3 regions of the Streptomyces incanus genome follow, and region 3 is predicted to be linked to each of the others. Evidence: riboswitches for the same ligand, from Rfam matches in the RefSeq annotation. Region 3 holds a riboswitch; each other region holds the start of a gene.
What was found. A riboswitch is a leader RNA that binds a small molecule or an ion and turns the genes downstream of it on or off. The one in region 3 is predicted to bind cobalamin.

Region 1 (2,255 bases), on a different contig from region 3:
GGTGGCCTGGTACGTCGTGCGGCCGTCGTCGTTCTCGAAGGTGGCGGCGAGGTTGGGCGGGAGGGTCGCGCCGTCGAGGTCGCCGGAGCGCAGGCGGGTGGCGCGGACGTCGTCGTCGGCGATGACCGCCATGGTGATCTTCTTCACCTCGGGGGCGCCGCCCCAGTAGTCCGGGTTCGCCTTGAAGGTGAGCTTCTCGCCCTTGCTCCAACCGGTGAGGACGTAGGGTCCGGTGCCGATCGGCTCGGTGTTGAAGGCGCCGGTGTTGGGGTCCTGCTCGCCGGCGATGTGCTCGGGGACGATGGGCAGGACGGTGCGGGCGGCGAAGGCCGCGTACGGGTACTTGAGGGTGAAGACGACCTTGTCGTCGCCGTCCGCGCGAACCTTTTCGACGGCGTCCAGTTCGCTCTTGGCGGTGTTGTTGGTCTTGTCGTCGAGCACCGTTTCGTACGTGTAGACGACGTCCTCGGCGGTGAGGGGTTCGCCGTCGCTGAACGTCACGCCGGAGCGGAGGGTGTAGGTGTAGGTGCGGCCGTCGTCGCCGATCTCGGGCAGGGCCTTCGCCAGGGCGGGCTTCAGTTTCAGGTCGGCGTCCCGGGCGAGCAGCCCGTCGAAGATCTTGGAGTTGCCGTCCTTGCCGTAGCCGAGCAGGGGGCTCAGGGTGTCGGGTTCGGAGGGGACCCCGATCACCACGGACTCGGCGGACCCGCCGCCGCCCGCGGCGGTGCCCGAACCGCCGGTGGGTGCCGAGCAGGCGGCGACCACCGCGAGCGCGGCGGCCGTGGTGGCCGCGCCGGTGGTACGCCGTATTCGTCGGGTCGTCATCGAACCTCACACCTCTACTGACCGGAATTCGTTGTTGCATACTAATTGCAGCAAGGTTCTGCCCAGGGCCCCGGTCCCTCATGCCGACGTCTCGACGAAACAGTGGCCGCCCGGGCAGGCGGCGAGGGGGCGGCCGATGTGCCACCTGTGCACATCCACGCCCACCCGCTGTCAGGGCCGCAGGTGCGCGCGGGGGCATGAGCTGCGGACCGCCGTCCGCGCGCCCCCCGTACCCGCTTGTCACCAGGCCGGATCCGGGTCTACTGTCACCACGCCTTGGTGAACGGGAAATCCGGTGCGATACCGGTGCGGCCCTCGCCACTGTGATCGGGAAGTCCGGCTCCGGCCCCTGGTCCTGTCCCCCCGACAGGACCGACGGGCAGCCACTGGGTCCACCTGGGACCCGGGAAGGCGGAGTTCGGGCGGTGGTACCCGTCAGCCAGGAGACCGGCCAAGGCGCGTCAACCATCCACGAGGTGCTGGAGAGGGTCTGCTGAGCCATGCACATTGCCGAGGGTTTTCTGCCACCGGTGCACGCGGTCGCCTGGGGCGCCGCGGCGGCGCCGTTCGTCGTCCACGGAGCCCGGTCGCTCATCCGTGAAGTCAAGGAACATCCCGAGAGCACGCTGCTGCTCGGCGCCTCGGGAGCGTTCACCTTCGTCCTGTCCGCGCTGAAACTTCCATCGGTGACGGGGAGTTGCTCCCACCCCACCGGTACCGGGCTGGGCGCCATCCTGTTCCGGCCGCCGATCATGGCGGTGCTGGGCACCATCACCCTGCTGTTCCAGGCCCTGTTGCTGGCCCACGGCGGGCTGACCACGCTGGGCGCCAACGTCTTCTCGATGGCGATCGTCGGACCGTGGGCGGGGTACGGCGTGTACCGGCTGGCGCGGCGGTACGGGGCGCCGCTGATGGCCGCGGTGTTCTGCGGCGCGTTCGTCGCCGACCTGTCCACGTACTGCGTCACCAGCGTGCAGCTGGCGCTCGCCTTCCCCGACCCGGGGAGCGGGTTCCTTGGCGGGCTCGGCAAGTTCGGCTCCATCTTCGCCGTCACGCAGATCCCGCTCGCGGTGAGCGAAGGGCTGCTGACCGTCCTGGTGATGCGCCTGCTGGTGCAGTCCAGCAAGGGCGAACTGACCCGTCTCGGCGTGCTGTTGACCGGTAAGCGAGCGGCAACGGGAACGACGGCGACGGAAACGGAGCCAGAGCCGGAGACGAAGCAGACGGCGGGCACGACGGGGACGACCGGTACCGGGACGGTGGCTCGATGACCAGGAACGCGAAGATCAACGCCCTGCTGCTGCTCGCCGTGGCCGCGCTCGCGGTGCTGCCACTGGCGCTCGGGCTCGGCGACCACAAGGAGGAGCCGTTCGCCGGGGCGGACGGCGAGGCGGAGACCGCCATCACCGAGCTCGAACCGGACTACGAGC
Region 2 (2,255 bases), on a different contig from region 3:
GAGTCCGGCGCCGCACACGGCGGCGAGCAGGGTGCGCGGCATCCGCAGGTTCCACACGATGCCGTCGCGCAGCGGCGTCAACGTGCTCTCGCCACCGCCCAGATGGGCCATCACCGACGCCCACACGTCGGCGGTGGAGATGTCGGCGGGCCCGATGGTCACGGCGACGGCGACGGAGGCGGCCAGTGCCGCGAGCCCGCCGCCGGTCAGCAGCAGGGCGCGGAGGCTCACTTGGTGAGCCCGGCATCGCGCAGGCCGGCGGCGACCTGCTCGATCCCTTCGACGGTGCGGATGGAGGGGTTCATCGCCTGGCCGCTGAGCAGGACGTACCGCTTCTTCTTCACTGCGGCGAGGTTGCGCGTGGCCGGATTGGTCTCCAGGAAACGAATCTTCGCGTCGGCGGTTTCCGCTGTCTGGGACCTGCGGGTCAGGTCGCCGAGGACTATGACGTCGGGATCGCGGTCGGCGACGGTCTCCCAGTTGATCTGCGGCCACTCGTCGTGGGTGTCGGAGAAGGCGTTCTCGGCACCGACCTCGCGGGTGATGGCGCCGGGGGCGCCGCAGCAGCCGGCCAGGTAGGGCGACTGGGAGTTGGCGAACCAGTACATGAGGGAGGCGCCGGAGGCGTCCAGGCCGTCGGTGGCCCTGCGCACCCGCTCCTTCAGTTCCGCGACCAGTTCGTCGCCACGCTCCTCGACGTCGAAGACGCGCGCGAGATCGCGTATTTCGCCGTAGACGGTGTCGAGGGTGAGCGCCGTGCTGCGGGAGCCGTCGCCGCCGCTGTCGTTGTCCTTCCCGGCGGCGCAGTCCGCCGGGGAAACATATGTGGGGACGCCCAGTTCCTCGAACTGCTCGCGGGTGGCGACGCCGCCCTTGCCGAGCGTGGAGACGAAGGAGGCGGTGACGAAGTCGGGTTCGGTGTCCAGCACCTTCTCGAAGGAAGGGGTGTCGTCCGCCAGGCGGGGGACCGACGCGCTGGCCTTCTCCAGGCCCTTCGGCACCGGATCGGTCCAGGTGGCGGTGCCGGCCATGCGGTCGGCGAGGCCGAGGGAGAGCAGGATCTCGGTGGTGCCCTGGTTGAGGGAGACGACCCGCTCGGGTGCCGACTCCACCGTGACCTGGTTCCCGCAGTTGTCGAAGGTCAGCGGGTAGCCGGACGCGGCGGACTGTTCCGGGCTGTCGGCGGCGGCGTCGCCGGCTCCGCCGCAGGCGGTGAGCAGCAGGGCGGGGGTGAGGAGAAAGGCTGCGGCACGGCAGCGGGGATCGGAGAGAGCACGGGGCACGGGCACGCCTTGCACTGTCGGGGCTCGTACGCGGAGCCTGGCCTACAAAGGGCCCCACCGCCGACGGCGGCGAGGTGCCAGCAGGTCTTCGGACTCGGGTTCGCCCGGACGGAGCGCCTTCCCAGGGCGGTGCGCGCCGGCCCTTTGGCCGACCCGCCGCCCCAGTGGCGTCATGAGTGCTCCGCCCGTCCCCCTCACCGCTGCGCGTCAGTTCCGGATTCCCACCGGATTCCCTGGCCTCGGATGTGGCACGACTGGCTCCGGAAGCGTATCAAGGCGCTTGTATGACCTGGTCGCGGGCGCACCTCACCGCCGTTCACGCCCGCGACGATGCGTTCCGCTACCGCTCGCCGAGTTCGCCGACGGTTTCCGCCCCGGCTGTCCCACACGGCCGGGCGCCTGACGAACCGGGACCCGGTGCTCGACGGCGGCCGGCAGACCGTTGCCGCCGGTCACCGCGAGGCCACCGGCAGGCCCCTGGACACCGAGTCGGGCCCGCCCGCGCCCGATGGCCCCTGCCCGGTTCGTCCCCTTCACACCGGGCGCTTCGAGCACGACGGGATCGTGCGCGAGGCGCCCGAGGGCGTCCCGTCCGCACAGAGCTGTTTTGAACGTGCCCACGGGCAGCCGACGAGGGCGAACCGATGGAGAGGCACTCTTGCGAGCGTGCGCTGTCCGGAGGATGGGGGCCGGCAGCCGCCGGCTCGGGCGAGGCCCTGTTCTCCAGCCGTGGTCCCTCACGCCCGGCCTGCGCTTCGGCCTCGTGCCGGCACTCGCCCTTCAGGGCCGATGCCGGTCGTCACGTGACCGTACGCGCCTCTTGATCGGCCACGGCCGAGCCTTCCATGATCACCTCGGAGCGTCGGCCGCCCCGGTCCATCAGGCCGCCCGTGAAGGCCAGGCCGAGGCCGGCCAGAGCAAGAGCCGCACCGGCCAGGCTGGGCGCGGCCCAGCCCCAGCCTGCCGAGATGA
Region 3 (2,255 bases):
CACGGCCACGGCACGGCCGCCGCCGTTGAGGGCGGGTCGGTGCTCGACCCGCCCGGCGTAGGACAGCGTCCCGCCGAGCCGCACGCCGAGCGCGCCCGCGAAGGACGCTTCCACGGGCCCGGCGTTGGGACTCGGATGCTTCGCGGCATCCGCGCGCCAGGCCAGGACGGCACCCCGCGGATCCGGCCCGGCGACCGCGGCGAGCACGGCGGTCAGCCGTGCCCCGGGCCACCCGGCGACGTCGTCGAGGCGCGCGGAGGCCCAGCCGTACCGCAGATGGCGGGGGGACTTGTGGCCGACCATGGCGTCCAGGGTGTTGACGGCCCGGAACCCGAGCAGCCCCGGCACACCGGCGACGGCACCCCACACCAGGGCGCCCACCACGGCGTCGGAGGTGTTCTCGGCGACGGACTCCACGACCGCGCGGGCGATCCCTTCGGCGTCCAGCGCCTGCGGGTCCCGCCCGCACAGGTGCGGCAGCCGCGCCCGCGCGGCCTCGATTCCTTCGGCGGTCCCGGATTCCAGGGCGCGCCCGATGGCGCGGGCCTCCCGGGCCAGCGACGTCCCTCCGACGACGGCCCAGGTGGCCGCGCCGGTCAGGGCGACGGAGGCGGCGGGGGAGGACCGTACGCAGCGGGCGGCCAGGCTCCCCAGAGCGACGACCCCGCCGACGCAGACGGCGGTGTGCAGCGTGCCCCGGCCCCGGTCGTCCTGCCACAGAACCCGTTCCACGGCAGCCGCGGCCCGCCCGAAAGCGGCGACCGGATGCCCTCGGCGGGGATCGCCGAGAAGCAGGTCGCCGAGAAGGCCGGCGGCGGCGCCGTACGCGAACTCGCGATCGGCACCCATGGGTTCAGCCGGTGAGGGATCCGGTGGGAATGGCCGCCCCGAGCCGGGGCGGAGCATCGCTGGTCGACCTCAACAGGCAGCCGGGCATGGCGGTATGTCCTCACTCAGGGTGTCCACGCCCTGGTTCGACGAGACCGGCGGTGGGAGTTCCTGGCTCCCGGGGTCGTTCACCCCGGTGACAGTGGCGGGACCGCGCCGGATTCGCACCGGCTTCCTCTCCTGCCGCCGTAATGGCTCCGGCAGTTCACCACGGTCCGGAAGAACCGTCAACTTGCCTTTGACCTGCGAGGCTGAAGTGTGCTGAGGCCCACAGAGGGGTTCCGGAGGGTGAACCGCGGGCAGGGGACTCCGCGGCGTGACGGGCGGAGCGGAAACGGCCGGCGGGCGGCCAGGGACCGGTCGACGGATGGTCCGGGAAGCGCGAAACGGGCGGTACGGAGGCAACGTGCCCCGCACCGCCCGCCAAACGGACGACATGACCCCGACCGGGACGCAGGCCCGGGCCCTGCCCCGGGATCAGGCAGCCGTCAGGCGCATCAGGAAGCCATCAGGCCATGATCAGATAGATCCCGTACGCCACCGCCGCCGCGCAGGCCGCGAAGCAGGCGTAGGCGCCGGTGACCGCCAGGACCGCGGACTCGCCCTGGGCGGCGGCCCGTTCACGGCGGGACAGGCCGGTAACGCCCAGGGTGAACAGGGCTACCAGGGCCACGGTGACCACGAGGCTGACGCCGAAGACGGAACCGAGGGCCGCCCAGTCGATCTTCATGGTGCTCTTCTCCTACGTGTCTTCCTGCGGGGTCAGACCGTGGTCCTGGCCGGAGGGGCCATCGGGTCGGTGGGGGCCGGGATGGTGGCCGAGAGCTCCTCGGCCACGGGGCTCGCCGGCGGGGGGGCCACCGCGGCCATGGCCGCGGTCACGACGCCGCTCTGCTCCTCGTCGGTGGCATCGGTGGCGTTGACATTGGTGTGGTCGACGACCTCGCGCCGGGAGATCTTCCAGATCGCCGCACTGGAGGCGACCAGGAAGACGGCGACGAGGGCGGTGCCCCAGCTGCCGAAGCCGCAGACCCACTCGGCGATCGCCGCGGCCAGGGCCGCCGCCGGCAGCGTCAGGCCCCAGGCGACGAACATCCGGGTGGCCGTCGACCAGCGGACCACGCCGCCCTTGCGGCCCAGGCCCGCGCCCATCACGGAACCGGAGACGGAGTGCGTGGTGGACAGGGAGAAACCGAGGTGGGAGGAGGCCAGGATGACCGTCGCGGCGCTGGTCTGGGCGGCGAAGCCCTGCTGCGGCTGGAGGTCGGTCAGGCCCTTGCCCATGGTGCGGATGATGCGCCAGCCACCGAGGTAGGTGCCGAGCGCGATGGCGATGCCCGCGGAGAGGATGACCCACATCGGCGGGT

Region 1: it holds a riboswitch for cobalamin, as region 3 does, so the genes downstream of both, ACFP2V_RS15470 (energy-coupling factor ABC transporter permease) here and ACFP2V_RS12815 (cobalamin biosynthesis protein) in region 3, are expected to answer to the same signal.
Region 2: it holds a riboswitch for cobalamin, as region 3 does, so the genes downstream of both, ACFP2V_RS35960 (ABC transporter substrate-binding protein) here and ACFP2V_RS12815 (cobalamin biosynthesis protein) in region 3, are expected to answer to the same signal.

Annotation. Positions count from the first base shown of each region.
Region 1 is NZ_JBHSPC010000038.1:38,658-40,912, forward strand. Features, by position in the region: gene ACFP2V_RS15465 (ABC transporter substrate-binding protein) at 1-825, opposite strand, end outside; cobalamin riboswitch at 1,086-1,295, shown strand; gene ACFP2V_RS15470 (energy-coupling factor ABC transporter permease) at 1,326-2,096, shown strand; gene ACFP2V_RS15475 (energy-coupling factor ABC transporter substrate-binding protein) at 2,093-2,255, shown strand, end outside.
Region 2 is NZ_JBHSPC010000161.1:44,980-47,234, forward strand. Features, by position in the region: gene ACFP2V_RS35955 (FecCD family ABC transporter permease) at 1-231, opposite strand, end outside; gene ACFP2V_RS35960 (ABC transporter substrate-binding protein) at 228-1,283, opposite strand; cobalamin riboswitch at 1,346-1,557, opposite strand; gene ACFP2V_RS35965 (MFS transporter) at 2,083-2,255, opposite strand, start outside.
Region 3 is NZ_JBHSPC010000032.1:202,290-204,544, forward strand. Features, by position in the region: gene ACFP2V_RS12815 (cobalamin biosynthesis protein) at 1-849, opposite strand, end outside; cobalamin riboswitch at 975-1,113, opposite strand; gene ACFP2V_RS12820 (hypothetical protein) at 1,397-1,618, opposite strand; gene ACFP2V_RS12825 (inorganic phosphate transporter) at 1,651-2,255, opposite strand, start outside.